One region of the Paenibacillus sp. FSL R7-0163 genome, then DNA from elsewhere that is predicted to be linked to it. Evidence: a T-box and tRNA genes for the amino acid it is inferred to sense, from the RefSeq annotation. Region 1 holds a T-box; the other holds one or more tRNA genes.
What was found. A T-box is a leader RNA that pairs with one kind of tRNA and senses whether it is charged. The one in region 1 lies ahead of metG (methionine--tRNA ligase), so its partner is inferred to be a tRNA-Met.

Region 1 (16,306 bases):
TAAGTTGCGGGAGATGGGATTGGATAGCGAGGTGCTGCTTCTTACCGGATATCAGGAGTTTGATTATGCACGGGAAGCGATTCGGCTAGGTGTTAAAGAGTATATTTGTAAGCCGATACATTATGAAGAGCTTGGCAATAAGGTACGGGAAATTGGGGCTAAGATCCGTAGTAAGCAGTTTAAGAATAAACTGTATAATAGCATTCCAATTTTTCAGGAAATCCCTGAAGGTGAAGATGATTCTGGCAAAAAAACACCGGATCAGCTGATGAACCAAGCAGCTAAGTACATCACAGAACATCTCCATTCTGATATTGGGATTGAGGAAGTGGCGAATAAGATCGGGATTAGTGGCAGTTATTTCTGTCTCTTATTTAAGAATCGTTTTGCTATGACTTTTGTGGAATACGTGACCCTACAACGAATTGAAGCTGCTAAGTTTATGCTAACTAACAGCGATAAGAGTATTACGATGATTGGCTCGGGAGTTGGTTATCAGGAGCGGCGTTATTTTACCAAGGTATTTCAGAAGCAGACGGGGATGTCGCCTAAGGAGTATCGCGACCGATGCCGGACCGAAGTGCAGTGAGGTCGGCGTCGCTCTGAGGAATGTTTGTTGCTGAGTGGTGAGTGGTGAGGTTAGCGTCGCTCCAAGGAATGTTTGTTGCTGAGTGGCGAGGTTAGCGTCGCTACAAGGAATGTTTGGACTTCCGGTCGCTGTTATCCTCAGATTTCTTGATTAGAAACCGCTATTAGCGGTTGAAATCCGAGGATAAAGGCGAACGCTACGCTCCTACAGTTCCAAACTTCCTCTCCGTTCCTTCTCCCTCACCCCTCTTCGTAGTAGTATAGGGGCCGGCCCACACCTACGGATGTGGGCCTCTCTGAGAACACAAGGGCTGATTGCCTAGTTAATCTAAGACAGGAATTATCGACCATAAAGTACGAAGATTATCAACCAGCCTTGGCTGTGCTGAAGAGAAAAGATTATCGACCAGCCCTTGGCTGTGATAAAGAGTAAAGATTATCAACCAGCCCTTGGCTGTGATAAAGTACGAAGATTATCAACCAGCCCTTGGCTGTGATGAAGTACAAAGATTATCGACCAGCCCTTGGCTGTGATGAAGTACAAAGATTATCGATCAGCCTTTGGCTGTGATAAAGTACGAAGATTATCAACCAGCCTTTGGCTGTGATAAAGAGCAAAGATTATCGATCAGTTCTTGGCTGTGATAAATGCGATTAAGGTACATAAGCTATGATTAATTAAATTTTTTGCCTCTATTTAGAGGCTGAAGAGATGGTTTTCCTTGATTTTCGAGGATAATCGTCTCTTTTTTTATAGAAATATAATATGTTCCCTATACTCCCATAAATTATCATATGTTTTAATTAGAGTGTAAGGAGGATACGCAAAACGTTAGGCAAGCAAGAGTATTTGGGACTTAAGAATGGGATGATGGAGAATGGGGGAACCAAAAATGAGTGTGACGAATCCTTCCGTCAGCTTGTCAGAAGTAAAGAAACCAGGCAGGGGAAGAACGCCGAATTTTCTTAGAGTAATGAAGAAATATTGGGTGTTCTATTTGATGATGTTACCTGCGATAGTGATTTTAATCATCAATAACTACATACCGATGTTAGGAACGGTAATTGCATTTAAGGATATCAATTACCAAAAAGGGATTCTAGGTAGTGATTGGGTCGGGTTAGCAAACTTCAAATATTTAATCTCGACGGAGACGGCCTGGATCATTACGAGGAATACGTTATTGTATAATACGGCGTTTATTATACTGACGCTATTTTTTTCGCTAGCTTTCGCAATTATGTTTAATGAAATGCGTAGCAGATGGCTATCGAAATTCCATCAAAGCGCTATGTTTCTCCCTTATTTTCTCTCTTGGGTCGTCGTAAGTTACTTAGTATACGGCTTTCTGAGTGCAGAGCATGGGTTCATGAACAAGACATTACTCCCGTTCTTTGGGGTAGATCCTATCGAATGGTATTCACAGTCTAAATATTGGCCTGGGATTCTTGTAATTGTGAAGATATGGAAAGAGATTGGGTATACAACGGTTATTTATATGGCCGCTATCATTGGAATAGATAATGAATATTATGAGGCGGCACTTATTGATGGAGCTTCTAAATGGAAGCAGATTCGAAAAATCACGCTGCCCCTGATCAGTCCAGTTATTATAGTAATGACGCTGCTGCAGATAGGTAGGATTTTTAACGCAGACTTCGGATTATTCTTTCAGGTTACGAGAAATGCAGGAGCGTTATACTCGACGACGCAGGTTATCGACACTTATGTATATCAGACCTTCCTTGCAATCGGTGATATAGGAATGTCTTCAGCCGCGGGTCTCGTTCAATCTGTTGTAGGATTTCTATTGATTTTCTTGGCGAATCTAGCAGTGCGACGAATCAGTAAAGATGATGCTTTATTTTAAAGGGAGGTGGGAGTGTTGAGCCAGACAGAAACAGCAATAGGGTCGTCACGGCGTACAGGAAAGCGCACAAAACGGCAAAGACAACCCAATGAAATATCTAATATATCTAATTTGCTAATTAATATATTCTTTTGGATATACACAGCGATTTGTGTGGTGCCGCTGATCCTCGTAGTTATTGTATCGTTTTCGGACGAGAATTCCGTTATTCAGAACGGGTACAGCTTTTTTCCTAACAAGTGGGATATTTCTTCTTATGAATTTCTGTTAAAAGATTATTGGCAAATTATCGATGCAGCTTCCGTTTCGTTATTTGTGACTGTGGTGGGCACGATTCTGAGTCTTATCATTATGGCTATGTACGCTTACCCTATCTCACGTGGAGATTTTCCACATCGTAATTTCTTCTCATTTTTTATGTTTTTTACAATGTTGTTTAATGGTGGCCTTGTGCCTTGGTATCTGGTCTACACGCGAATGATGCATATGAAGGATACGTTATGGATTCTAATTATGCCGCTGCTGGTTTCTGCTTTCTTTGTTATCATCTTACGGACCTTTTTTGCCAATACCATACCGCCAGCTTTAATCGAATCTGCTAAGATCGATGGGGCACCAGAATTCCGGATCTTCGTTCAAATTATTTTGCCTTTGTCTATGCCAGTGTTAGCTACAGTAGGTTTGTTTCAGACCCTGGCCTATTGGAATGATTGGTACCTTAGTTTGATCTTTATCTCACCCGAAGGTCATGTCAATTTACAATACCTAATGTATAAGACGATGCTGAATGTTCAGTTCCTGACTGCAAGTCCTCAGGCGATGGCTGCCTTAGCTGCACAAGGTGTAGAGATCAATATTCCGACAGAAACGGTAAGAATGGCGATGGCTGTTATTGGTATTGGACCTATCGTGTTTGTATATTCCTTCTTCCAGAAGTATTTTATTAAAGGGCTTACCGTGGGTGCTGTCAAAGGTTAAGGACGATTGTCATGGCTTAATTCGGCCGCTTTATGCTAAGGTGTGAACGGCCGATTCAGCATATATAAATATTTTGAGGGAGGTTATGGTGTATATGAAAGCTGTTAGAAAAAGCGCACTAATGACACTATTGCTAACGATGGTACTGAGTCTTAGTTTAGCAGGCTGCGGTGGGAATAACGGGAATAATGAAGCAGCTTCACCTGCTCCAAGCGAAAATGCAACCGCTACCAATGCTGCTGCTACGGATGAGCCGGCTGCAGATCCTACTGCCGAACCGGCAAAAGAATTGGAGCCTTATACCGTCAAGTTAATCTATGTCGGCGCAGTGCAAAAGGATGAAAAAGCAGTAGAAGATGAAATCAATAAGTTATTGGAACCTAAAATCAACGCCAAATTGGATATCGCACCGATCGATTGGGGTCCATGGGACAATGATGTCAATCTGAAAATTGCGAGTCAGGAAAAATTCGATATCATCTTTACAGCTCAATGGAAGAACTACGTAACGAATGCAGCTAAAGGCGCTTATCTCCCGATTAATGACGATAGCGGCAAATATGGTAATCTCCTAAATGAATACGGCCAAGGGATTCTAAAAAATCTGGATCCACAATTCTTAAAAGGTTCAGCGATCAATGGTGTGAATTATGCTGTTCCTACAAACAAGGAGCTGGCTGCACAAGGTGGGGTAGTCTATCGCTCCGATATTGCGGATGAACTGGGCATCGATATGTCGAATGTGAAATCCATTCAAGATCTGGATGCAGTTCTCAAAGTAGTGAAGGAGAAAAGACCTGACCTGACTCCATTGTATTTCAAACAAGGTGAGACCTTTAACTCACAGTACATGGCACAATACGATACCCTTGGTGATGCTGCCATTCCTGGTGTTCTGCTTAAAGATTCCTCAGATACTAAGATTCAATCGATGATTGAGATGGATCGTTATAAAGAAATCATTAAACTTACTCGTGAGTATATGAAAAAGGGTTACATTAACAAAGACGCCGCAGTTGCTACGAATTCGACTCAGGATGCAATGAAGGCTGGCAATGTCTTTATGACAGTGCAATCGCTTAAACCAGGTAAAGATAGTGAGCTGGCGAATGCTACCGGCTTGGTTGGCAAGCTGAAACAAATTGCATTCAATGATCCAACGATTTCTACAAGTGATGCTGCTGGATCTATGCTTGCGATCTCTGCTTCCTCTGGTGATCCGGCCCGGGCTATGATGGTGCTAGATATTCTGCACACAGATAAAGATATCAACAATCTGCTTGTTTTCGGTATAAAAGGTGTTCACTATGAAGTCGTAAGTGGTGATACGATCAAAGCTACAGACAAAACAGCTGATTATAATACGGCTGCAGCTTGGATGCTTGGAAGTCAATTCCTGAACCCCGTGTGGGAAAGTGAAGCTCCAGACAAATGGGAACAATTCAAAGCCTTTAACTCTAAAGGTAAAGCTTCTGTAGCGCTTGGTTTCAACTTCGACGCCTCCGCGATGAAGACTGAAATGGCTGCTTGTAAAGCTGTAATGGATGAATACGACATCAGTTTGGATACGGGTTCTGTTGATCCTGATACCGTACTGACTAAGTATGCTGATAAGCTGAAAAAGGCAGGGCTCGATAAGATTATTGCAGAGAAACAAAAACAGCTGGATGCTTTCCTGGCTGCGCAAAAATAAAGCGAAAATGATTTAAAAAAAGGCTCTCCCCAGCAGGCTAATTTAGCCGGGGAGAGCCTTTTTTATGATATTACTTAGCGGAAGGAGCTGTCTATTTGCTTTGCGGCTTGAACAGCAAGGGTCCAAGCCAGTTCAGGAGTTAGCTCGCCTTTTTCAGCTTTGGTCAAGTATTCGAGCATGCTTGTCTCCACGTCAGCGTGATGAGGGCCGTAATAGGTCGGAATTACTGCTTTTGCTGCTGACGAAAGGGTCAGACCAAGCTCTGAATTAGGAAAATAAGGATCATGCAGATCGTGGATCTCTGGGTCATCATAGATTTCGGGGGTGGAAGGGAAAGCCCCTTGTACCTTGAACGAAACCAATTGCTGCGTTGGTTCGGTTAGCCATTTAATAAGAGCAAAGGATTCATCAGGATGATTACCTGTCTTTGGTAAGGTCAGAACGGAGCCTCCGCGATTAGCGCTGTTTTCTGGGATTTGTGTTACATTCCATAAACCGCTGGCAGTTGGAGCACTGCTCTTGATATGACCAATCATCCAAGCCGGACAGAGCATGACTGCAAAATCTCCGTTGAGCAGGCCAGCACCCCAGCGTTGCGTATCCACTGCAATACTGGCGGACAGATTTAGCTTAAGGGCTTGAATTGAGAAGTCCCAGGCTCGTTTGACCGCTGGATTATTGTCGAGGATCAATTCTTGCGTTGTGGGACTGTAATATTGAAGCTTGGATTGACGTAGAAGGGTGAGATAGAGGTTCTCCAAGTCATTTACAAAAGCTTTTCCTGTTCTCTCCTGTACTTTGCTGCCCGCTTCAAGGAATTGCTCCCAAGTTTGGATTTCTTTAGCCACTTCCTCTGGTTTAGTAGGGAGACCTGATAATGCGAATATATCCGTTCGATATAACATGGCATAGGGTCCAATTTCCGTTGGTAATCCGAAAATAAAATCATTACCCAGCACCTCCTGCCACTTCCAATTCAGAAATTGGTCCTTCAGATTGTCAGCTTCAAAAGTTTTTAGGTTATAAAAATAATCAGGGAACTGTTTGAAGCGATCCAAATAGCTAATATCAATGGCAGCCACGTCCGGGGAACTATAACCTGCTGCGAATGAAGTCTGTAGCTTGGCTGGAAGCTGCGTGGAGGTGGAGGTCTGAATATGAATCTCTAGCTCGGGATGTTGAGATTGATATTGGTCAATGAGCAACTCAAGACCTGATCCGGCAGTGAGCCAGATGTTCAGCTGTATCGGGTCTTGTAAAGCGGTATCTTCCTTGGAAGGGGAGAGCTGACAACCACTTGTATTAAGTAACAAGCCAAATGTTAATAGGACAGTAATCAACTTACCATTTACATTCAAGAGAAACACACCTCTACTTTATTTGTTGTGCTTCTGAAATTCCTGAGGAGTCATCCCCATGTATTTCTTAAAAATAAGGCTGAAATATGCAGGATCCTTAAAGCCTACTAATTCGCTAACCTCATATACCTTGAGAGTAACATTCTCTAATAATTCAGTAGCTTTTTGAATACGAAGTTTGGTAAGGAAGCTAGAGAAAGGTTCCCCTACATCATCTTTAAACAATCGGCCGAGATAGGTAGGATTCATATACAGTTCATCTGCGATCATTTTGAGGGAGAGATTCTCTTGGAGCCGGGAATTCATAACCTCAATCATCATAGAGATTACCCTGCGCGTTGCCTTTACTTGTAATTGTTCAGCGAGCTGTGGAGAAGCCGAATGTATGGTGAGGTCTCTGAAAAAGATAACGGATGGCGTACTCTCTTTTTTGACCTGCTGACAAGCTTCCAGACTCTCGTGATAGGCGGTCGCGAGTGCCCCCAATTGATAGTGAGGGTTGGAGACCCCTGCACAGAATGGCGATTTCAGAATACCCGACAGCTTATGCAGCAGTTCTTGTGTCAATACCTCATCCACGCCGTTAGGCTGCTCAAGAGGATAGAATAATAGCATGATGGCTTCCTGCTCCTCTTGAATACCAACAACATTGGCGTATAGCGCAAAACATTCTTCTAATATATTAACGACCGCTGCATACATGGCTTGTTCCGACCAGTTCTGCGGCATGCCTACTCCAAGATGGTTTACGGTTATGACTACAAAGGAATGAAAAGGAGGAATAAGTTGTTCTTCAAAATAGGGTAACGGGATACCGTAAAGAAGATCAGATAAGCGTTTCTCCCGAAGGTTTTTTTCTCTCAGCTGCGTTAATTGCCTCTGCTGTTTCTTCAATTGAAGACGTTCATATACGCCTGTTGCGACTTCAAGAATATGTTCTACTGAATTTGGTTTAACCAAATATTCCTTTACACCATAACGGATGGCTTGACTAGCATAGGTGAAATCCTGATAACCTGTGAGCAGCACGGTTTCAGTGTCTGGATAACATTCATGGATATGCTTTGCAAGTTCCAGTCCATCCATGCCGGGCATTCGTATATCGGATATCACCAGATCAACCATATGCTCTTTTAACAGTTGCACAGCTTCTAAACCGTTCTCTGCCGAGCCAATAATGCTAAAGTTATGATTCGCACTTCCCAGCATTTCTGACAGAGAACGGCGAACAAAACTTTCGTCGTCCACGATTAACACATTCATCGTTGTGCCTCCTTAACTTTGATCATACTGTAATGGAACAGTGACTTTCACAAATAAGCCACCAAGCTCGCTTGTTGATAGCTGTAGACCAAATTCCTGTCCGTAGATCAGCTCTATGCGATGATTTAGATTGGATAGTCCAATTCCGGTATGAAGCAGCTTCTCCGGATTAACCTCACCGCCGACTAATGCGTCTGCCATACTTTCCTCGCTCATGCCGTCCCCGTTGTCTTCTACAGTTAACACCAGAGATGTTCCTTCACTATAGGCACGTATGCGAATTAGCCATACTTCCCGAAGTGTGGGTTCAAGTCCATGAGTAATGGCATTTTCGACAAGTGGCTGAAGGGTTAATTTCATAAGCTGGCCATTCATAACCTCAGGATTTACAAAAAGATCAATCTGCAATTTGTCCTCGTAGCGCAGCTTCTGGAGAAAAATGAACCGTTCTAATTGCTTTAAATCCTCCTCAACTGTAACGAATTCGGATCCGCGGTCAATGCTATAGCGGAGCAGGTCACTTAGAGCGAGTACCATTTGGGACTCTTCCTGCATGCGTTTGTTGGCGAGCGACCAATAGATTGTATTCAAAGTGTTATAAAGGAAATGCGGGCGGAATTGCGCTTTGAGTGCTACGATCTGAGCTTGCTTTTCACTGATCTGCTTGCTGGATAGGTCAGCGATAGTATGATCCAGGTTTTGGAGCATCGAATTATAGCTTGAATAAAGGATAGCCATTTCTTTGTTCATGGTTGTTTTTACAAAAGGTAAAGTAGTTCCCCGTTCGACATTGCTCAGCTTGGTTGCCAGATTACGAAGGGGCTTGGATAGGGTCCAAGAGAAAAAGAAAGTGAATAGTAGGGCAGCGCCCATCCCCAGCAGGCCAATTAAAATAATATTCCGGCGAATCGTATTTAAATCTTTGACAGCGTCTTTAGAATCAATGTAAGCAAAAACGCTCCACTCGCTATAGTCGGAATAGGCATAGGATACGAATAGATTGCGTGAGTTTATTTTTTGTGGAATGATTCTGGCTTTATGATTGCTGAATTGTTTTAGAAGCCCGTCGTTCATATAGAGTCCAATTTCTTTTGGATCTGTGGAATAGACAATGGTATTAAATGAATCAACAACTTGGATTTTCTCATTTTTGCCGAGGTGAAATTGGCTGACAGCGTTATGGATAACCTCGACAGGGAGGACAAGAAACAGGGTTCCTAACCGGTTTAGATCATTCCAATCATTAATTTGTCTGGCACCCATCACCACAGGGATATTACCGTTCTGCCATACATCTACACCGAACCAGACCATTCGGCCTTTATTCTGTGCTATAGCCGGAAACCAATAAGCATCACGGATTTCCTTTTCGCTGTCCCAGATGACCTTTAAGGAACTGCTGTTGGTATACACCTGATCATCGGACAGCCCGAGCAGCTTGAACTGGATGTCAGAGTTTATGGAACGTGTCTGTTGATCTATGTAACGAGTAATTTCCATGGCGTCTGTACGAGGTGAACGTGACAACGCTAAGTCTCCCAAGGTTTCTTGAATCAAGGGACTGAACATGATCGTAGAAGAAAGCTTATCGTTATCCTGAAGAATTGCGTCCATTTTACCTTGAAGTTGCTTGACGGATTCCAGGATATATTGGTTGGAGCGGTTTAAAACAGCTTGAGAGGAAGAGCGGTAGGACAAAAAAATGGTGAATCCTACGATGGTGAAGATGATTAGAGAGAAGCCCATGATTAATTGAACGAGGATGGAGATTTTTTTGGACATGTTATCCCTCGCATGTAAAAGATATTCTTCCATACATTGTAACAAAAGCAAATGAAAGCGAATATAGTCAGACGAAAAATAAACATATTTATAGAAAAAATCTCATTTTTTTCAGGGGAAACAGCGTGGTTGTAGAATGTTATTTAATACAGCGTTAATCTTTCTTTACTTAATAATGAAACTTTTTATAGTGGCATGCGTCTAATACTATGTTTGTTATGACGATCGTGGCAAAAGCTTTTTGCCGCCCTATCGTGGGTGGTAGCATTTTGCGGGGAATATAAGAGGAGTATGAAAAAGATAGAGTCCTACTTATATTTACAAATAGGAGCAGAGGAGTTATATCATGGATTTGAAAAAGTTAACGTTAGTTGCTGTTTTGGCTGTATCTCAGGCCGCATCGGCAGTGCCGGCTTTTGCTGAAGCTGTCAATAATACCCCAAGTAATACTACTGTAATAGGGACAGTTGTTTCAGCTGCGCCGGAGGTAATGCCAGAATCTACCGATCCATTGCCGCCATTGCCGACGGAGACGCCAGGAGGAGTAGTGTCACCAACACCAACTCCTATTCCTGCAGAGACAGTTGATCCTACGACTACTGTTGAACCTACAGCAACAATTGAACCTACTGCAACACCGCTTCCAACTGCAACACCTGGAGTTACTACAGAACCTACTACAACAACAGATGGTGCTCGTGCTGCGGCTAGCAATCAGCTTATCCTTATGATGAACAGCAACAAAATGTATCAGAACGGCCAGGAATATTTAGCTAATCAGCCTATGGCAGTGAAAAACGGCGTGTCCTACGTTTCGATCCGGGCTATGGTAGAACGTGTAGGTGTGAAATACGTTTATGATTATAAAACGAAAGAAACCATTGTTACCAAGGGAAGCGACGTTATGCGCTTTAAGACCGACAGCAAGGTCTATACAGTTAATGGTGAAAAGAAGACAATGAAAGGTCCAGCTTACCAATACAAGGGTACTTTCATGGTTCCATTGACATCCATAACTGGGGCACTGGGCATTCCTTACACCGTTGATAATGTACAAAAGCGGGTAATCCTTACATTAAACAACAAACCTAAAGCTTCTTTCACAGTGCCAACTGAAATTTACGCCGGCGAACCAGTGACCTTCGTTACCTCCAGCTCGTCACCAAATGGTGTAGCTATTGTGGATGAAAGCTGGGGAGGTAACAAGCAGGATATCTATGATCAACCAGGATATTATGTAGTAACCTATTCCGTAATGGATGCGAATCAACAGTGGAGTGATCCTTACTCCATGACCATCACAGTGCTTAAACCTAATACACCTCCAGTTGCTAATTTCACTACAGACAAGGATTCATATAAGATGGGTGAAATGATTACTTATACCGATCTAAGTAACGATCCTGATGGTGATGAAATTACCGTAACTTGGACGAACAAAGCAGAAGCTTTCTTTACTCCGGGTCCAGCGACAATTGCTGTCCAAGTAAAAGATTCACATGGCGCGATCAGTACCTTTGAGAAAACCGTTAATATTTCGGATGAAATCTTGTACAGTAAAGAAGATTTCAACAGATTATTTGCATCTCCGGGCAGTGTGTTTAGCATCGATGGATCGATGGTTCCTACTTGGCAGCAAGTAGCTTATAATCTTTCTTCCGAGCCTTATAAACTAATTCGCAGCAACAGCCCAGAAACGGTGTATACAGAAGGTGTTACTTACCGTGAGACTTCATTAGGTAAAACCCGCTTCTTGATTCACCACAAGAATAACCTGAATATTAAAGCTAAAGTGTATGTGATTGCTACGAATAACAATCTTTACCCAACTACGCTTACAACAGAATATGTTGGCTTTGCAGGCCCAAGCACATATCCTGAAGGTACAGGTAAAATGTCTGTAGAACGTTATTGGAAATCTATGCTTACAAATGAGCATTATAAAACGATTGTTCTGCAACCCGGGGAAAGCGTCTCAATTCTGACGGATCTAAACCAAATTGCGATGAAACCAAGTGAAATTGTTTCACTGCAAGCGGACTTATTTAGTGATTATCCAATCGATTATAATGTCATGTTAATTGATGCGAATAAAGATCCACTGACTACACTTCCAACACTTCCAGTTCTGGATCAAGACGGAGTGCATAATCGGGGAACTTACGAAGATTCTACTCGTATTATCACGGTTACCGATGAGGTAGGAAAAACCCCTGCAAAACTTCTGCTAGGCGATAATTCCAGTGATAAGAACCTGGCTGGCGTAGACCCAATGGCAGGTAAGGAAGCATCCAATGCCGGTAATTTCGGGGTATTATACAAGATCAGATTCGAAAATGTTGCACCAAACTCCTTGATTACGTTTAATCCACGTGGCGGTAACTATATGGGGCCGGTTATGGTTAATAATCAAATCGTGCATATGCCAAGCGTGGGAAGTCTTGCTAATGCTGATATGAACAGTGTGGTTTATCGTAGTGGTGAGTATGGCGGCAGTGTGGAGATTTTGTTCACAGCAGCTTCAGGCAGTAACTTGCCGGTCAATTTCCTCATCACTCCACTTCCAGCAAAGAAATAACAGAATAGGAATATCCCTATAAGCTCTATTGGGGAATTATCTACAATAAAGGCCCGGCTGAATATTCCGTAAAGGAATACGCAGCCGGGCTTTTGTTTAAATATAATAATTCATTGGTTATGTAGGGGTGCTTCATTGTGCTTCATTGACGGGGCATTTATTTTGGGGCATTATTAAGAGAGTGAAATATAAATGAACTGATCTTATGGGAGATGAGCGTATGCTGTCGACAGAACAAATATTAGAAGTCATGTCGGGGCAAGGACTGCGAATCACCGACCAACGCAAAACGCTTGCCCAGTTATTCGGCGAGAATAAGGGATATTTGTCAGCGAAGGATGTATATGAGCATATGGGCCGCAAGTATAGCGGGCTTAGCTTTGATACGGTGTACCGCAATCTTCGTGTAATGGAAGAGCTTGGTGTGCTTGAACAGATTGTCTTTGAAGACGGAGTGAAGTTCAAGGGAAGCTGCAATCATCAGGATCATCACCATCATATGATCTGCCTTCAATGCCAAAAGACCTACCCGATTAATTTCTGCCCGATGAATTTAACGGATACACCCGATCAATTCCGGGTAGTCAAGCATAAATTTGAGGTGTTCGGTTATTGCAAAGAATGTGAAGAGAACCGGGAAGAAGAACTAGTTGCAGCATCAGATAAACAAAAGGGACTTTAGAAATGGTGACCCTACGCAGAACGATTCAGGCGCCTATTCGGGTGTACCGCAGGTACATTTCCCCTATTAAACCAGCAACCTGTCGCTTCTATCCAACCTGCTCTGCCTATGCCTTGGAAGCCATTGAAGTCCATGGTCCACTGAAAGGCTCATGGCTTGCAGCTAAGCGGATTGCCAGATGTCATCCCTTTCATCCTGGAGGACTTGATCCTGTGCCGCCGCTTCAAGATGAATCTGCTGAGAAGGATTCTGCCCCTGCGACTTGACATGGTGCCTTACCTTTGGGTATATTCACAAGTAATAGTATGAATTCCGAAGAACGGATAAGTAAATCGTTACGTCCAATACAGAGAGCCGGAATGTGCTGAAAGCCGGTATGGAGCGTTAGATTGAATATGGTCCGGGAGGAACTGTGTTCGAGCGGGGACTGCAATTGAGGTTCACGTAAGATAACAGCGTGATCCAGCGTTAATGGACAGTTCCCGCGAGGGAACTGGCGAAGCCTGTGCTCTGTGAAGAGACAGGAAATTTGGGTGGTATCGCGTGAGTTATACTCTCGCCCCATTATGGGGACGGGAGTTTTTTGTTTTTTAATAAGAAAGGATGATTACCGAATGAGTGAGAAAAAAACGTTTTACCTAACGACACCAATTTATTATCCGAGTGACAAGCTACATATCGGACATGCTTATTCAACCGTGGCAGGAGACGCAATGGCCCGTTACAAACGTCTGCGCGGCTACGAAGTGCGTTATCTAACCGGTACAGACGAACATGGACAAAAGATTGAGCGGAAGGCAGAGGAAGCAGGAAAGACCCCTCAGCAGTTCGTAGACGACATTGTTGTTGGTATTAAGGAGCTATGGCGCAAGCTGGACATTTCGAACGATGACTTCATCCGTACTACGGAAGAGCGTCATAAAAAAGTGGTACAGGATATTTTTGATCGGTTGCTGCAGCAAGGAGATATCTATAAAGGTGAATATGAGGGCTGGTATAGTATCCCAGATGAAACCTTTTACACAGAAACGCAATTAGTTGATATTGTGCGTGATGATAACGGTGTGATTACTGGTGCAAAAAGCCCAGATAGCGGCCACCCGGTTGAGCTGGTGAAGGAAGCAAGTTATTTCTTCCGGATGAGTAAATATGCGGATCGGTTACTGCAATTTTACGAGGAGAATCCAGAGTTTATTTTGCCGGAATCCCGTAAGAACGAAATGATTAACAATTTCATCAAGCCCGGACTGGAAGACCTGGCAGTTTCCCGCACAACCTTTGATTGGGGTGTGAAAGTTAAGGGCGACGAGAAGCATGTCGTGTACGTGTGGATTGATGCTTTGACTAACTATATTACTGCTCTGGGTTATGGTTCCGAGGATCGCACCTTGTATGACAAGTTCTGGCCCGCGGATGTACACATCGTTGGTAAAGAAATTGTTCGTTTCCATACAATTTACTGGCCGATCATTCTGATGGCGCTTGGTGAACCCCTTCCGAAAAAGGTATTTGCCCATGGCTGGTTGCTCATGAAAGATGGAAAAATGTCGAAATCCAAAGGTAACGTAGTTGATCCTGTGACACTGATTGATCGTTATGGCTTGGATGCATTACGTTATTACCTGCTGCGCGAGGTACCATTTGGTTCTGATGGCACGTTTACACCGGAAAGTTTTGTAGACCGGGTTAACTATGATCTTGCCAACGACCTGGGTAACTTGTTGAATCGTACAGGGGCTATGGTTGAAAAGTATTTTGCAGGCGAGATTCCGGCATATGAAGGAAATGTAACAGCATTTGATGGTGAGCTTCAAGCTGCAGCTGAGAATACTTATGCCAAAGTAGAAGAAGCTATGGAAAAAATGGAGTTCTCCGTGGCGCTGACAGCTATCGGAACATTCATTAGCCGCACCAACAAATATATCGATGAGACCCAACCTTGGGTACTTGCCAAAGATGAAAATAGAACTGCCGAGTTGGCTTCTGTGATGAGACATCTTGTGGAAGGTCTGCGTACTGCTTCAATCCTGCTGCAGCCGTTCTTGACACAAACACCAGCGAAGATCTGGGAACAGCTGGGTATTGAGCCTGATGAGTTAACGACTTGGGATAGCGGTAAGACTTTTGGCCTGATTCCGGCGGGAACAAAGCTGGTGAAAGGCAATCCAATCTTCCCGCGTCTGGATGTGGAGCAAGAGGTAGCTTATATTGCCGAGGCTATGGGCGCTGGCAAAGCTGCGGCTGAAGTGGCGGAAGCGGCTGCTCCTGCTGCTGCGGACTCCGAGCCAGTGGAAGAGCATAAAGAGGAAATCGGCATTGACGATTTCGCTAAAGCAGAGCTGCGTGTTGCTCAAGTTATTGCTGCAGAGCCAGTGAAAAAAGCTGACAAGCTGCTGAAGCTGCAACTGGATCTGGGTTATGAACAACGTCAAGTGGTTTCTGGTATCGCGAAATTCTATACACCGGAAGAGCTGGTGGGACGTAAAGTGATTTGTATCGTAAACCTTAAACCGGTGAAGCTGCGTGGGGAGTTGTCCCAAGGGATGATTTTGGCGGCTTCTAAAGGTGACCAGCTAACGATCGCTACCGTGCCGGACAGCATGCCAAACGGAGCAGTAGTGAAATAAGACAATACTGTTGTAGAAATTTTTTAATGAGGTTGCTTGAACAAGAGAATGCTCCTTCAGCCGGGTTGGTTGTGGGAGCATTCCTTTTTTATTAAAGGCGATATTGCCGTTTCTTTTTGGATACTTTGTTGACTTATCGTAACGATTACTATTATACTACTAATAGTAAAATTTACGATTTGAGGGGTAGATCAATATAATGGCAGCAATGAAATCGCGTATAATTTTGCTCGTCCTTGCACTGGTACTGGTATTTACACTAAGTGCATGCGGACCTAAGAGCAGTGGAAGTATAGTTGAAGGGAAAGTAAATGTAGTTACAACCTTTTATCCTATTTACGAGTTTGCTAAGGAGATTGGCGGGGAAGATATCAATGCTATTAACCTGCTTCCAGTGGGTGTGGAGCCACATGATTGGACACCGCGCAGTCAAGACATTATCAACACTTCTAAGGCACAGCTATTTCTATATAACGGTGCAGGCTTAGAAGGCTGGGTCCCTAACTTTTTAAAAGGCCTTGATAGCAGCAGTAAAGTTAAGGCGGTTGAAGTAAGCCAAGGTATTGATTATATCATGACCGATGAAGATGACGGGCATGATCATGGGGCAAGTGAGGAAGAGTCTCATCAAAATGAGGATACGGATCATAACAGTAACGCCTCAGGAGACAGCCTGCATACGGACCCGCATACTTGGGTAAGTCCAAAATCAGCCATTACTATGGCTCAGAATATTAAAGAAAGCCTTCAGTCCGTGGATCCTGAGCATAAAGAAGGTTATGAAGAGCGTTACAATAAGCTTGCTGAACGTCTGCAGGCATTAGATAGTAAATTCAAAGAGGAGCTTGCTAAGCTGCCCAACCATAAGATCGTAGTATCACATCAG
Region 2 (16,306 bases), 260 kb from region 1:
GATATACTGAGTACCGCTTCCCCCTTGTTGTTAATAGAAGTAAGGAAGAGAAGTGCAAAAGTTTAGGCAGAGAAAGTTGACATGAGGGGGTTGTTCTGTCATAATTCTTGTTAAATGAATAGCGCCTTTAATTCAGTCCTGTGAGGCTGGCAAGGTAACGTGAATCGAGGTTCGCGACTCTTAGAAAGGTATCCGTGTGTAAATACGGAACTGTCTTTTTATGCGCGCGGCCGTCATCTTCCTCATCTGCGGATTTCACTCCTTGCCTGTTATAGGCAAGGAGTTTTTTGATTTCCGGGAACTTGAATAGGCGAACAAGCTGGAGGGTGACAAGATTATGGTTACTGAGAAAAATGTCATTATGGATGAAACGGCGATCCGCCGGGCCTTATCGCGTATTGCTCATGAGATTTTGGAGAAGAACAAAGGTATCGAGAATTGTCTGCTGGTCGGCATTCGGACACGAGGTGTGTATCTGGCACAACGTATCGCTGAGCGCATCAAGGAGATTGAAGGCGTCGAGATTCCATACGGTGAGCTGGATATCACACATTACCGGGATGACCGTGAAGTGGAAGGCAGTGAAGCAGTAGTGAAGAGTAACGTCGTTATTACTTCAGGAAGTGCTGGCATCCATGATCAGAAAGTCATTTTGTTCGATGATGTACTTTACACCGGACGCACCATCCGCGCGGCGATGGACGCTTTGATGGATTGCGGACGCCCACGAATGATTCAACTGGCAGTACTGGCTGACCGCGGACACCGCGAGCTGCCGATCCGGCCGGACTACATCGGTAAGAATGTACCTACCTCAAAGCACGAGCAGATTGAAGTGGCGCTGAAGGAATACGACGGCAAAGATGAGGTCTACATTATTTCAAACCGGGAGGAACGATAACATCATGACACTTACCAAGGTAAAGGAACGTAGTCTGCTGGGAATCAAAGAGCTTGACCGGTCGGAAATTATCCAACTGCTTGACAGAACAGCATTTTGGGACAATCAAAGTGAAAAGCTAACGCCCATCTTGAACTCCCATTTTATTTCTAACATGTTTTTTGAGAACAGCACACGCACACGCTTCTCTTTCGAGATGGCAGAGAAACGACTAGGTGCGCAAGTACTTAATTTTACGGCTGCAGCTTCTAGTGTAGAAAAAGGGGAGTCGATCTACGATACAGTGCGCACACTGGAATCGATGGGGATCGATGCCGGAGTTGTGCGTTTGAAGCCTGCAGGTGTGCTGCAGCAGTTAGCTGAGAAGGTGTCCATACCGCTTATCAATGCGGGCGACGGCAACAATGAACATCCAACGCAGGCGCTGCTTGATTTATACACCATGACCAAAACCTTTGGGGAACTAAAGGGCCTGACAGTCTCCATCATTGGGGACATTATGCATAGCCGCGTAGCGCGCTCTAATCTCTGGGGGCTTACGAAAATGGGAGCGAAGGTGCAGTTCTGCGCACCGGATAATATGAAGGCTCCTGAGCTTATGGAGTATGCGCCTTACGTAACTATGGAAGAAGCTCTTAAAGCGGATGTAGTAATGATGCTTCGAGTACAGCTTGAGCGCCATACTTCCGGCATTAAGCTGTCTGCTGAAGATTACCGTAGCCACTATGGTCTAACAGAAGAGCGGGCAGCTAAGCTCGCCAAAGACACAATCATTATGCATCCAGCTCCGGTTAACCGGAATCTAGAGATTGATGATGCAGTAGTAGAGTGCAGTCAATCGCGGATTTTCCCGCAAATGTCTAATGGCGTACCGGTTCGGATGGCGGTTCTCGAAAGAGCTTTACTATAAGCTTACAGAATGCTAACGTATAGAGACTAATAAATATACACAAAGATGAATTTTTATTATATAATAACGAGAGGGCCCGCAGCTGTGATCTGAGGGTAAAGGTAGAATCATGACAGTGATTATTAGAAACGCCAGCGTATTGAATAAGGAGGGCTTGCTTGAGCGCAAACACATCGAACTACAGGATGGTGTAATCTCGGCTATAATCGACGGAAATGAAGCTATCGGAGAAGCCACGGAGATCATTGATGCTGAAGGTAAGCTGCTTACTCCGGGACTCATTGATATGCATGTGCACTTGCGTGAACCGGGATTTGAACACAAGGAAACAGTGGAAACCGGAAGTCGCTCAGCTGCTAAAGGCGGATTTACAACCATTGCATGTATGCCAAATACTCGTCCGGTGACAGATAGCCCGGAGATCGTGCAATTTGTGAAAGACAAGGCGCGTGAAGCAGGACTAGTTAAAGTGCTTCCTTATGCAGCCATTACGAAAAATGAGCTCGGACGTGAGTTGACGGATTTTGCGGCGCTCAAAGAAGCTGGAGCTATTGGTTATACAGACGACGGTGTGGGCGTACAAAGTGCTCAAATGATGAAAGATGCAATGAACATCGCAGCATCGCTCGATATGCCAGTCATTGCTCACTGCGAAGATAACTCGCTGGTTGAGGGCTGCTGTGTAGCTGAAGGTGAGTTCGCTAAGAAGCATGGCCTCAAAGGAATTCCGAATGAGTCAGAGGCGATCCATGTTGGACGCGATATTTTGCTGGCAGAAGCGACAGGCGTTCATTACCATGTATGCCATGTCAGTACTGAACAGTCGGTGCGGCTGATTCGCCAAGCAAAAGAGATCGGCATTAAAGTAACTGCTGAGGTATGTCCGCATCACTTGCTTCTTGCTGAAGACGATATTCCAGGCCTTGACGCCAATTGGAAAATGAACCCGCCGCTGCGCTCCCGCCGCGATGTTGAGGCGTGTATCGAAGGGTTGCTTGATGGCACACTAGATATGATTGTTACAGATCATGCGCCACATAGTGAGGAAGAGAAAGCGAAAGGAATGCAGCTGGCACCTTTTGGTATCGTTGGATTCGAGACAGCTTTCCCACTCTTATACACGGCGTTTGTAGAAACCGGAAAATGGGATTTATCCTTACTAGTACAAAGAATGACTGCCGATCCTGCACGGGTATTCAGATTGAACACCGGGGTTATGGAGATCGGAGCTCCTGCAGATTTGACACTCATCGATCTGGAGCAGGAAAAAGAAGTAGACCCAGGTTCCTTCGCAAGCAAAGGACGCAACACACCTTTTGGCGGCTGGAAGCTTAAGGGTTGGCCAGTAAAAACTTGGGTGGACGGCAAAGCCGTATGGACTGAGAAAAACTAGCGGACTGGTGAGGCGAAATTGCTGATCTTTGCGGATCAGCAATTTGAGCGCGTACACTCCGGAAGGCATGCAAGGCATACGTATTAGACTACAGAACATGAAGGAGTGGAAGGGAATGCAGGCGAGATTGCTGCTTCAAGACGGAACTTTATTTACAGGTACCGCATTTGGCGCTGAAGGTGAAAAGACAGGCGAGGTTGTTTTTAACACAGGAATTACAGGATATCAAGAGGTGCTGTCTGACCCTTCATATTGCGGACAAATCGTTACCATGACGTACCCATTGATCGGGAACTACGGGATTACGCGGGATGATTTCGAATCTGTTCGACCTTTCGTACACGGTTTTGTAGTGCGTCGTCATGAAGAAGTTCCAAGTAACTGGCGCGCAGAATACAGTGTGGACGACCTGCTAAAAGAATACGATATTCCTGGAATCAGCGAGATTGATACCCGGATGTTGACGCGGATTATTCGCCACTACGGAACAATGAAGGCAATCCTGACTACCTCTAACAAACGTGTAGAGGAATTGATGGAAATGATGGGCGACACTTCAATTGAAGAACTGCGCAATCAGGTAGCTCGCACATCTACTCCAAGCATGTACAATAGCCCAGGAACTAAAGAACGCATCGTGCTGGTAGATTACGGAGCGAAGGCTGGTATCTTACGCGAGTTGAACAATCGCGGTTGTGATGTTGTAGTTGTACCTCATGACGTAACTGCTGATGAGATTCGTCGCCTCAATCCAGATGGTATCCAACTGTCCAACGGCCCTGGGGACCCGAAAGACGTTCCACACGCAGTGAAGACGATCTCAGAATTGCTTGGTGAATACCCAATCTTCGGTATCTGCTTAGGTCACCAGCTGTTTGCACTGGCTTGTGGCGCGGATACAGAGAAGCTGAAATTCGGACACCGTGGCGGTAACCATCCGGTTAAAGAATTGGAGAGCGGACGTTGCTTCATTACTTCTCAGAACCATGGCTACACAGTGAATGAAGACTCTGTGAAGAGCACGGATCTAGAGGTTACTCACATTAATAATAATGATAAGACCGTTGAAGGACTTAAACATACCCGTTATCCTGCGTTTTCAGTACAGTACCATCCAGAAGCAGCACCGGGACCTCATGACAGCAGCTACTTATTCGATCGTTTCTTACAGATGATCGCTGATCATAAAGCTAACACACCTGTAAGCTCGCGCCAGGCGCAGCTTGCGGCAAACGCCAGAATCACGGCGCCAAAACCTACAGTAAAACAGCTTGAAGCCGTGAAAGGAGCTCTATAACATGCCTAAGAATGAAAAGCTTAAAAAAATATTAGTAATCGGTTCTGGACCGATTGTTATCGGGCAAGCCGCAGAATTTGACTATGCCGGAACGCAGGCCTGTCAGGCCCTGAAAGAAGAAGGCGTCGAAGTTGTGCTGATCAACAGTAACCCAGCGACTATCATGACTGACACCAATATGGCTGATAAAGTTTATATCGAGCCGATTACCCTTGAATTCGTAACTGGCATCATCCGTCAGGAGCGCCCAGATGGCTTGTTGCCAACTTTGGGAGGACAGACAGGTCTTAATATGGCTGTAGAATTGGCTCGTGCAGGAGTACTAGAGCAAGAGAATGTTAAGCTTCTAGGTACCCAGCTTGAGTCCATCGAAAAAGCAGAGGATCGCGATTTGTTCCGTGATCTGATGCGCGAACTGGAACAGCCTGTACCAGAGAGCACTATTATTACCACAGTAGATGAAGCGATGAAATTCGCTGAGGAAATTGGTTTCCCTCTAATTGTACGCCCGGCCTATACGCTTGGCGGCACCGGCGGCGGGATCTGCGACAACGAAGAAGAGCTGCTTGAGACTGTCAAAGCAGGTATTCGTTATAGCCCGATCGGACAATGTTTGGTGGAGAAAAGTATTGCCGGCATGAAGGAAGTTGAATACGAGGTTATGCGTGATGCGAACGACAACTGTATCGTTGTCTGCAACATGGAGAACTTCGACCCGGTAGGTGTGCATACAGGTGACAGTATCGTTGTGGCACCTAGCCAAACTTTATCCGATCGTGAATATCAAATGCTGCGCAGCGCTTCACTCAAAATCATTCGTGCGCTGAATATCGAGGGTGGCTGCAACGTGCAGTTCGCACTGGATCCGCAAAGCTATCAATATTATGTAATCGAAGTAAATCCACGTGTCAGCCGCTCTTCGGCTTTGGCTTCGAAAGCAACCGGTTATCCGATTGCCAAAATGGCTGCCAAAATCGCGCTTGGTTACACACTCGATGAAATCGTCAATCCAGTTACTGGACAGACCTATGCTTGCTTCGAGCCTACACTTGACTATATCGTAAGCAAAATCCCACGCTGGCCGTTCGACAAGTTCATTCATGCGAACCGTAAGCTGGGCACACAAATGAAAGCAACTGGAGAAGTTATGGCCATCGGTCGTACCTTCGAAGAGTCCATTCATAAAGCAATTCGTTCCCTGGAAATCGGTGTACACCGTTTCCGCCTGCCGGGCGCTGAAGATTTGGAAGAAAGCGTCCTGCGTGAACGTCTGGCAAAACCTGATGATGAGCGGTTGTTCTTGATCGCGGAAGCCTTCCGCCGCGGATTTGGCTTGCAAGAGATCCAAGATATCACTAACGTGGACTGGTGGTTCCTGTCCAAGATCGAGGGATTGATCAACTTTGAAGAGGTTATCCGTGGGGATGAAAGCTTATCAGCAGAAACCCTGTATCAAGCTAAACGCAGAGGTTTTACAGACCGTGCGATTGCTGAGATTCGTGCAGAAGGACAAGCGAACGTTAAATTCATCAAAGAAGCTGATGTACGCGCGCTTCGTTTAGAGCGAGGATTAACGCCTGTATTCAAAATGGTAGATACCTGTGCGGCTGAGTTCGAAGCTTCTACACCTTACTACTACTCTACTTATGAGACTGAAAATGAAGTCATTCATTCCGATAAACAAAAGGTTATCGTGCTTGGATCGGGTCCAATCCGGATCGGTCAAGGGATTGAGTTCGATTACTCCACTGTGCATGCAGTATGGGCGATTCAGAAGGCAGGTTATGAAGCGGTTATTATCAATAATAACCCTGAGACTGTATCTACCGACTTTAATACTTCGGACCGGTTGTATTTTGAACCCTTGTTCTTTGAAGATGTAATGAACGTAATTGCGCAAGAGAATCCGATTGGGGTTATCGTACAATTCGGAGGCCAAACAGCCATTAACCTTGCTGCACCATTAAGTGCCGCTGGCGTTAAGATTCTCGGAACTAGCCTAGACAGTATTGACGAAGCTGAAGATCGGAAGAAATTCGAAGCTTTGCTGGCTCGTCTGGATATTGCCCAACCAAAAGGGAAGACGGTTATCAACGTAGATCAAGCAGTAGAAACTGCACAATCGCTTGGATATCCAGTCCTGGTACGTCCTTCCTATGTACTTGGTGGACGCGCAATGGAAATTGTATATAATGATGCGGAATTGCTTAGCTACATGGTAGAAGCGGTTAAGGTGAATCCGGAGCATCCGGTATTGATTGACCGTTACATGCTTGGTAAAGAGGTTGAGGTAGACGCAATTTGTGACGGTGAGACGGTAGTTATTCCAGGGATTATGGAGCATGTTGAGCGTGCAGGCGTTCACTCCGGTGACTCCATCGCTGTATATCCTCCGCAATATCTGGATGAAGGTCTGAAAGCAAAAATTGCAGAGATCACAATCAAGATTGCTAAGGAACTGAAAACGATTGGTCTGGTCAACATCCAGTTCGTCATCTATCAGAATGAAGTGTACGTCATTGAAGTAAATCCACGTTCATCGCGTACGGTTCCATTCTTGAGTAAAGTAACTGGAATTCCAATGGCGCATCTGGCAACCAAAATCATTCTCGGCGGCAAGCTGAAAGATGACGGTTATACAGAAGGTCTATGGCCGGAAAGTGATTATGTATCGGTTAAAGTGCCGGTGTTCTCTTTTGCCAAGCTGCGTAGAGTAGAACCAACGCTCGGACCTGAAATGAAATCGACGGGTGAGGTTATGGGCCGCGATAAATTGTATGCAAAAGCTTTGTATAAAGGTCTAATCGGAGCAGGAATGAAAATTCCAGCAACCGGCGCTATCATCGTTACAGTGGCAGATAAAGATAAAGCAGAAGCTGTGGAGCTTATGAAAGGCTTCCACTCGCTGGGTTACAAGATCATTGCTACCGGAGGAACCGCTCAAGCGCTTGAAGAAGCAGGTCTCAACGTAATGAACGTGAACAAGCTGGATGAAGGTGCACCGAACATTCTCGACTTGATTCGTGGTGGGCAAGCCAACTTCGTCTTTAATACACTGACTAAAGGGAAAACACCAGAGCGTGATGGATTCCGTATCCGTCGTGAAGCGGTTGAGAATGGCGTCGTATGTATGACATCACTCGATACAGTAACGGCACTGCTCAGAATGCTGCAAACGATCAACTTCTCGTCACAGTCCATGCCTGCTTTTGTCGGACAATTAAACTAATCTCATAAAGATGCATAGGGCGGTTTGCGTTTACGCAGACCGTTCCGCTATGCCTAGGGGCTAATAAATGAAGAGTGTGGATTTAAGTCTGCACTGGATGGGAGAACGGTTATGGGACAGGGAGATGCAAAGTGGAATGAAATGGCGAATCGCTTGATGATCGCCTTGGATTACCCTGATGTTGCTGGGGCAAGAACCTTGATTGACAAGCTGGAAGGGATTCCTTGTTATATGAAAGTGGGAATGCAGCTCTTCTATGCAGCAGGACCGGAATTCATTAATGAACTGAAATCTCGGGGGTATTCTGTATTTGCAGATGTCAAAATGCATGATATTCCTAACACGGTAAAAGGCGGGGCAGAAAGCCTTACGAACCTCGGTGTAGATATGTTTAACGTACATGCCGCTGGAGGCTCGGCAATGATGGCTGCAGCCCGTGAAGGCGCTGCTTCAGTAGTTAATGGGAATGCTGCGCTTAAAATGCCTTTGATTATCGCAGTTACACAGCTAACCAGCACGAGCCAAGAAGTGATGAATAACGAAATTGGAATCGCAGGAGACGTAGCAGATACTGTAGTCAGATACGCTAAGCTGGTAGCCGCTGCAGGTCTGGATGGAGTAGTGGCTTCACCGCAAGAGTCCTCAGCGATCGCAGAGGCTTGTGGGCCCGCATTTTGTACAGTTACACCTGGTATCCGGCCAGCAGGTGCATCCCTAGGTGACCAGTCCCGGGTGATGACGCCGGGCAAAGCCATTCAGCAAGGCAGCCACTTCCTGGTGGTGGGACGTCCTGTTACAACTGCAGCTGATCCACGTCAAGCAGCACTAAATATTATTGAGGAGATGACCCTAGCATGAGTACATTAAATAGAAGTGAACAAGTAGCAAGTTATCTGCTTACGATAGGAGCGGTGGCACTGCGACCGCAGGAGCCTTTTACCTGGACCTCTGGTATTAAATCCCCGATCTATTGCGATAACCGTCTGACTATGGCTTACCCAGAGGTACGTAACTATATTGCTGATGCCTTTGCTGAGCTTATTAAAAGCCAGTATCCAGATGCAGAGGTGATCGCAGGTACAGCAACCGCAGGCATTCCTCACGCAGCTTGGGTAGCTGATAAACTCAATCTGCCAATGGCTTATATCCGCGATAAAGCTAAAGGTCACGGCAAGCAGAATCAGATCGAAGGCCTAATTAAGCCGGGGCAAAAGGTAGTCGTTATCGAGGACTTGATCTCCACTGGTGGAAGCTCCATCAAAGCAGCTCAAGCTGTGCAAGAAGCAGGCGCAGAAGCGTTGGCTGTATTGGCAATCTTCAGCTACGAGCTGGATCGTGCGGTCGATGCTTTTGCTGCCGCTGAAATGCCATTACAAAGCTTGTCCAACTACAGCACATTGATTGATGTGGCTCTTACACAAGGCGAGATCGCAGCTACGGATGTGGAACTGCTGAAATCTTGGAGAAAAGATCCGTCCGCATTTGGCGTTTAAAATAAATATTTAAGTATAGATTGGACGGGCCTCTCACATTTTGGTGGGAGGCTTTTCTTTTTAACTGCACCGAGTGCAATTAAAAGGAAAAGGTGCTCTGACACTCTGGAATACTATACTCTGCCCCGGTGATTCCTCGCGCTGTCGTCACACACGCAGAATAGTTGCAGTTCGTGCACTTAAACTAACCTTCCTTAGAGGATATGGCGATATAGTTGCACTTTGTGCAATTATATCCACCAGAAATCCGCCGAAAGCTCCTAATAACGTTTTTTAACTGCACATAGTGCAATTAAAAGGAGAAGCGCAACACACACAGCTGTAATAGTTGCACAAAGTGCAATTATCTTACCGTAGAAAGGCATATCAGGATCCTCAGAAAACTCCCGGAATGTTTTTTATAGAAATAATATGAAGAAATCGTAGCATAACTTTAAACAGCCTGTAACTTCCCCTCCTGAATAAAGCTATATACTGTTACTAGAATTATGGGTAATTATTCATAAGGTGGATGGATTGAGTATTTTATGGGAGGGTTCAAGAATGAATCATATAAATAATAATAGAAGGCTATGGCGGCGCTGGTTAAGCTTTGGAGTATGTGCTGCACTGCTATTGCCTTTAATTTCTGAAAGCAGGCACACAGCTTGGGCGGAGGCTTCTAAGCCATCTACAGAACAGCGTGTACTACGTATTGGCAGCCTCTGGTCTGGAGAGGACGATTCTTCTTTTCGTCAGCAGTTTACAGATATGTATGAATTGCAGCATCCTGAAATCAAACTTGAGATTATTCCAGCCATCAATATGAATGAGCTTCGTTTTGACAGCACCTATCCAGAGGTTAACCCAGATAATCTGGAGAATATCCGAACAATTATGGGCGGTGCACAGCCAGTTGATGTAATCGTCGGTGATAGTACATTGGTGAAGAGTTTGGTGAAGCATAATCTGGTGCAATCGCTGGAGCCGCTTATCGCACGAGATCAATATGATTTAAGCAATATGGCACCTACAATGTTAAATGGAGTACGTGAGCTGGGTGGAGGAAGTCTTTACGCGTTAGCGCCGACCTTTATGTCGAGTGCGTTATATTTTAACAAAGGTATTTTTGATGCTGCTGGTGTAGGTTATCCGACGGACGGAATGACTTGGGATGAAGTGTTCGCGCTGGCCGAAAAGGTGACCAAGAAATCGACAAATAAAGATAAGCGTATATATGGATTTTCGATGAACCGTAATATGAGCGATCCTTTCTGGGATATGCAGACCTATGTCTCACCGCTTGAGCTTGCTATGTATGACAACAAGGGACATAAGATGGAGGTAAACCAAACACAGTGGAGTCAAGCTTGGACGACCTACAGCCAATTGGTGAAAAAGCAAATTACACCTGGGTTAAACGGTATGGATTTTATAGAAACAGAACGGAGCACCTATAGTCCTGTCCAAGGGGATCTATTCCTTACCGGAAAAGCTGCAATGGTAATTGGAGAATACGATTATCTTAATGAGCTTGCAGGTGTGAGCCGCAATGCAGCAAAAATTAAAAATTACAGTCCCGTCGATTGGGGTTTCGTTACCGTACCTACTTTTAAGGAGAAACCAGGAGTGGCTGTAGGTACTTGGGTAGGTAATATGATGGCTATCAACACTATGGCTGCTAATAAGGAAGATGCTTGGGATTTGATCAAGTTCGTCAACAGTAATGAGGTAGCCAAAATTAAAGCTCATACCCGCGGGGAACTAACTTCCCGTAAGGATTACATTACCACGAAGGTACCTTCAGTAAATCTGGAATCCTTCTATACGCTCAAACCATTACCAGCCAATGATCCTTTGATGAACGTCCTACAAACACAGAAGCCTGGAATTAGCCGTATTAACGATGTTGGGCGCCAACTATTCACAGAGGTTTATCAGGGCAAAAGAACGGTGGAGAGTGCCCTCAAAGCTTGGGAGAAGCAAGGGAATACCATGCTGGGTACGCTCGAAAAAGATCCCACATATTATTTCGACTCTATAGGGGATTAAGTTTTGGAATATGTAGCGGCCACCGGATTTCCGGTGGCTTATTTTGTGGAACTTGGGCATGATAAGTTCAGAGCAGCGTGAGATTAATTTGCGAAAAGGAGAAGAGGGCATCATGAATTGGATATACTTCGCGAAACTGTTCAGAACGAGATTTCAAGCAGGTTGTTTAGCAAAAAGGTTGGAGCAAGATGGCTGGATTTATGGCTACCATGACCCAAGTTTTGTGGAAATTTATCGATCCCGCAAAGGAAGATATGGGGTTAGATTTTTGCCTTGAGAACTTTTACAAATTCATCCTTGACGTAGACCCATTTTGTACTGTATATTATTTATTGTCGCTGTTTGAATATTATTTCTGACGCGGGGTGGAGCAGCCCGGTAGCTCGTCGGGCTCATAACCCGAAGGTCGCAGGTTCAAATCCTGCCCCCGCAACCAATTTTATTACAACAGCAATTGTACATTCGGATATTTTTAGATCCGGGCCCTTAGCTCAGTTGGTTAGAGCGGTCGGCTCATAACCGATTGGTCGGGGGTTCGAGTCCCTCAGGGCCCACTTATCAAAAACCCTTACTTTGTAAGGGTTTTTTGCTGTCTATAAGCTTAGCAATATAAGAAAGTAGAATGGATAAAGAACAGAATTTTGAGTTTGCTAACGGATTTGCTAACGGGAATTATTTTTCTGCAGTTTCGAGCTGTTTTTCAGCGTATTTATTCAGTTCTGCTTCAATTTTATCAACGGCCTCTTCTTGCATGATTGGGAGTAGGTGTGAGTATTATTCGTTGAACATCGCTGGAGTCATACCCAGTCGTTCAGCAGCTACCTTTAGCTTTATATAGCTCCGACCAGAGTAGCAACATACTAAGTCAATTTCCTTGTATGAGTCCTCGTATTCTTTTTTTTAGCCCCGATTTGCGTATAGCGTTCCTTAAGACCATCAATAATATTCTGAAAAACCTTGCAAAGTACCACTGGTTATCATTGTAGCCAATCTAGAATATTTCTAGTGTCGTTTGTAGAGTACGGCAGTTTACTTCTCTGCCACTGCCGCTCTTGTTAAGGCGCATGCAGGTAGCTGTTCTTTGTTAGTAGGGGGATTTAATAAATTTTAGTAGAAGTTCTGACATTCATTTTAAATAAATGTTATAATTATTAAATCAGTGTGTAGAGATATTGGTCTTTTTTGTTGGGCCAAAAATATATGTCTCATGATACGTCTGCCATCTGAAATATTATTCACGGAGATGACAAACATGCATGGAGACAAAAGACTGCCCAGAAACGGAAAAGAAGGTATACTATTTTTACTCATTATTTCAATCATTTCAGTAAACACTATTGCCCCTATTATTGTGGGGTTGGAACGTGGCTTCAGTAAGGAAGTGTATATAGATACACTAAAGGTTATTCCGTTTATGTGGATGATCGTAGTTTTATCTGTAAGATTAGTTGCAGGACCGATTGTTGGGAAAGTGATGCCGAAATTCATGGGACAAACAGATGGATTTAATGCAAGGATTCTGTTGAATACTTTATTGAATGTCACGGTGTTATCTATCTTACTATCAATTATCGGCACATGGGTTGGGACGAAACAAATAAACCTGGATCCACTTAAAAATTTCCTTCACATCTGGCCAAGAAACTTTGGTATAGCATTTTGGATTGAACTGTTGGTTGCGCAGCCGATAGCAAGATTTGCGATGAAAACATTACACGCAAGACAGGATCGAAAAACGGAAAGTGTAAATGCGTAACTAGCTAGAATTTTGTAGACGAATAAGAAAAAAAGGAGCGTCCATGGTGGGCGTTCCTTTTTTATGTCGTAGTAGTCGGATTATAATGCTCAACAGGAGATGCTCGCGAATGACTGAACGCACAATGTAGAAGCATGCTCTAAATACTGCGTACTTTTGATTTGCCTTTGGGGCAAATTGCTTCGTAAAGAATTAATCCAGCAATAACTCTAGCCCCCGGTCACCGCGGTTGAGTTTACAAGTACCCACTAAGGAGAAGTAACCGATGAAAACGAAAATACTCTTTTACTATCTGTGATAATTGCATTTACATGCACCGCAGTCACACTGGAGCCAACCACAAGAATAATGAATAGGGTGTGTCTCAGTGCCTAAAGGAGCATGACATCTCCAGCATTTAGTGTGACGTATTCCATATTTCATAATTTGTTTTTCTTTGATATGCGTTTGGAAGTATTCTTTTTGTGATTTTTTTCGTTTTTCTTCCTCTTCTTTCCTAAGTTGTTCATTTTGTTGAATTATGAATTTTCTTTCAGCTTCAATCTTTTTAATAGCGAGTGCTTCTTGAACGTACCCTTGAATTAAGGAAATATCATTTTTCAAGCAACATACTATCTCTGTTACATTCTGTCGTTCATCGGAAATCATTCCATATAGGTTAACGCCATTGTTAAAGTCATCTTGCGATAAATTAAGCATATCAAGATTTCCTGACACTAATGAACGACTTATCATAACGTTTCCAATGGATAAAAATCCTGAACTCAATTTCATGCTCAATATGCTATCTTTATGCAGATAATTATTACCTTTAATTTCAATGATGGCGAATTGTCTGTTTACTGTTGGAGTATAAGTTAATTTATTATCGATTTTTATAGTATTTGATTCCGAAAGTTTCTGATATTCTCTATCTTCTATTATTGTAAGAAGACCCTGTAATACTCCTTTGAAAAATCCCATATTATGTACTCTCCTTTTATTTAAATCAGGTTTATTTTACCATGTGAAATAGTTTAATAGTGAGGAAATTTGAATTGTATTTGACTGAGGATTAGTAACATAAGGACTCTGGAGTATGAAAGATTTGTTATGGACAGAAAAAAAGAAAGAGTTATCCGGTATCCGATAAAATAGCTGTTGGGGCACTCTTTCTTGCTGCAAACTTACTTATACTAAACACCAAACTTCGTTTGAGTAGGGAGCATTTTTGGTATGAGGCTCCTATCGGACCCAGCTGACCCTTAAAGAGGTTTTTCTCCACATTTGCAATTCTAACGGACTCCATAGTCGCTATTGGCATAAAAAGTACCGCATTTGAGTCTCTTTCTAGGCATTAGCGTCCATGGAGTCCGAAACCATGCTCCAAAGGCTGAAAATCAGCAAATAGCGGCATCTAGGTCCGATAGCTCGAGGTGAAGGAGGTTAGTTCGTTAGCTCGTTAGTGCCATGCTCCTCGCAGATGTAGTTGCAGAAATTACAATGAGAAGTAGCCTATAAAGGAACAGTCAGTAGTTTCACCTCTGCAACCAGCATATCTAGTATGCGAGCTCATAAACCATACAGTAAAGCACAAAACGGCACTGCTCCAAACCATGAAATGGTTTGGAAGCAGCGCCGTTTTTGTTAGCAGTCAGCTAAATTCCTCCAATGGAGAGCAAGGCGATCGAAACGATGTACCCAATTGCTTCCGACCGCAGTCCCAATCTCAATCTCAATCTCGATCGCAGTCCCGATCGCAGTCCCGATCGCAATCGCGATCCCAACCGCAGCCCTAGTCGCAGTCCCGATCGCAATCCCAATCCCAATCACACTCCTAGTCGCATTCGCAATCGCAGTCCCGATCACAGTCCTAATCTCAGTCGCAATCCCGATCCCAACCGCAGTCCCAACCACAGGCCCTGGGTTTCCACCAACATCCCTAAAGTTTCATGCTGTCCCACAGCTGCTGGAATGCCCCGGATTCGACCTCGAAGAATACCGGTGCCTGACCGTAGCGTACAAGTCCTTGACCGAACAGCGTCAGCTCTACTCGGGCGTTGTCTTCCAGCTGCAGATAGATGATCTTGCGGTCTTCGCTGTCGTAGATGCCTTGCTCGATCAGCGGCTCTGCTGCCAGCGGTTTAGCCGCTTGGAGTGCTGTCAGGAAGCCATCAAGCGCCTCGCCATTGGCGATTGGCGCCTGCTGCTGGAGGCCGTTGTTCCAGCTGTTGAAGCTTTCCGACTGAGCTGAAGTAACTCGGCCTTCAAGATTCAGCTTGCCGAATAGGTCGGCGCCGCTGTTTATGGTGATGCCGTTCGTGTGCTCATACAGTTCAGCGAATACCTCGCCGTTGATTTCCGAATAGGACATAATCAGGAAGCTGGAATCATAGCCCTTCACGGAATAGAGATCCGTTTCGCCGATGTTCGAGGCTAACTCAATATATTCGTCGTTACCGCTCCATTCGTTGATGCCGCCTGTAGTGCGTCCTAACTTGTCACCGCGCAGAGCGGCAGCATCGGCAGCGTCGATGCGAGTCGCTGACTGTGTGTAAATATTATTTTTATACACGACCAAGGCGATCATATCTGCCTTCACGCCAGATTCCTTATCTGGCAGTTTCAGCTTGGGAATGACAATGCTGCCCGATGTAGCTGTGCCCGAATTGCCAGCATTGCTTACACCCGGAGTTACCTGGGCAACCTGCCCCGGGGAGCTCTGACTGTTCAACTGCTGCCATATACTAGGCCCAGCCAGACCGATTCCTGCGGCGAGCACGACACTTGCCGCGATATAAACCGTCTTGCGCGGACGTTTCCGCTCCTGCCGCTGCTCCATTTTGTCGAACAATTCTTTTTTCATTTCTTCACCTGGTTTCATCGAATCCACCGCTTTCTTATATGTTGTTCGAAACTGATCTTCCTTCACTGTGGTTCCACTCCTTCCAGCTCCAGTTTTAACAGTTGCCGTCCCCGCTGAAGTCTCATCTTCACGGCAGACTGGCTAATCTGCAGAATCTTGCTGATCTCCTGGATGGGATAGTCCTCGTAATAATAAAGATGGATTACGGTTTTATACTTCATGGGCATCGCCATAACTAACTGCAGCAGAGCCCAATCCTCGGGGCTGTCTGCCGCAATTGGCTCAGCGCTCTCCAGCTTAACCTCGCGCTTGCGCCAGCCTCTGCCCAGTAGTGTTTTACAATGGTTGGTGATTACCCGGATCAGCCATGCCTTCTGATGTTCGGCATCTTTGAACTTTGGCGCTTTTTCTATTAGCTTGATGAAGGTATCCTGAGTGGCTTCTTCGGCAT

Region 2: it has a tRNA-Met gene. The T-box ahead of metG (methionine--tRNA ligase) is inferred to sense a tRNA for this amino acid. The anticodon was not compared.

What each region holds. Positions count from the first base shown of each region.
Region 1 covers NZ_CP150224.1:1,280,085-1,296,390, forward strand. Annotated here, with positions in the region: gene NST45_RS05455 (response regulator) at 1-589, shown strand, start outside; gene NST45_RS05460 (ABC transporter permease subunit) at 1,482-2,459, shown strand; gene NST45_RS05465 (carbohydrate ABC transporter permease) at 2,475-3,437, shown strand; gene NST45_RS05470 (ABC transporter substrate-binding protein) at 3,532-5,130, shown strand; gene NST45_RS05475 (extracellular solute-binding protein) at 5,205-6,488, opposite strand; gene NST45_RS05480 (response regulator) at 6,507-7,751, opposite strand; gene NST45_RS05485 (sensor histidine kinase) at 7,764-9,533, opposite strand; gene NST45_RS05490 (stalk domain-containing protein) at 9,880-12,111, shown strand; gene NST45_RS05495 (transcriptional repressor) at 12,332-12,793, shown strand; gene yidD (membrane protein insertion efficiency factor YidD) at 12,796-13,059, shown strand; T-box leader at 13,100-13,360, shown strand; gene metG (methionine--tRNA ligase) at 13,408-15,420, shown strand; gene NST45_RS05510 (zinc ABC transporter substrate-binding protein) at 15,620-16,306, shown strand, end outside.
Region 2 covers NZ_CP150224.1:1,025,035-1,041,340, forward strand. Annotated here, with positions in the region: gene pyrR (bifunctional pyr operon transcriptional regulator/uracil phosphoribosyltransferase PyrR) at 338-901, shown strand; gene NST45_RS04385 (aspartate carbamoyltransferase catalytic subunit) at 906-1,811, shown strand; gene NST45_RS04390 (dihydroorotase) at 1,921-3,204, shown strand; gene carA (glutamine-hydrolyzing carbamoyl-phosphate synthase small subunit) at 3,320-4,501, shown strand; gene carB (carbamoyl-phosphate synthase large subunit) at 4,503-7,730, shown strand; gene pyrF (orotidine-5'-phosphate decarboxylase) at 7,842-8,588, shown strand; gene pyrE (orotate phosphoribosyltransferase) at 8,585-9,223, shown strand; gene NST45_RS04415 (extracellular solute-binding protein) at 9,767-11,254, shown strand; tRNA gene NST45_RS04420 (tRNA-Met) at 11,614-11,690, shown strand; tRNA gene NST45_RS04425 (tRNA-Ile) at 11,735-11,808, shown strand; gene NST45_RS04430 (hypothetical protein) at 12,507-13,010, shown strand; gene NST45_RS04435 (hypothetical protein) at 13,299-13,973, opposite strand; gene NST45_RS04440 (hypothetical protein) at 14,637-14,906, opposite strand; gene NST45_RS04445 (hypothetical protein) at 14,932-15,921, opposite strand; gene NST45_RS04450 (sigma-70 family RNA polymerase sigma factor) at 15,918-16,306, opposite strand, start outside.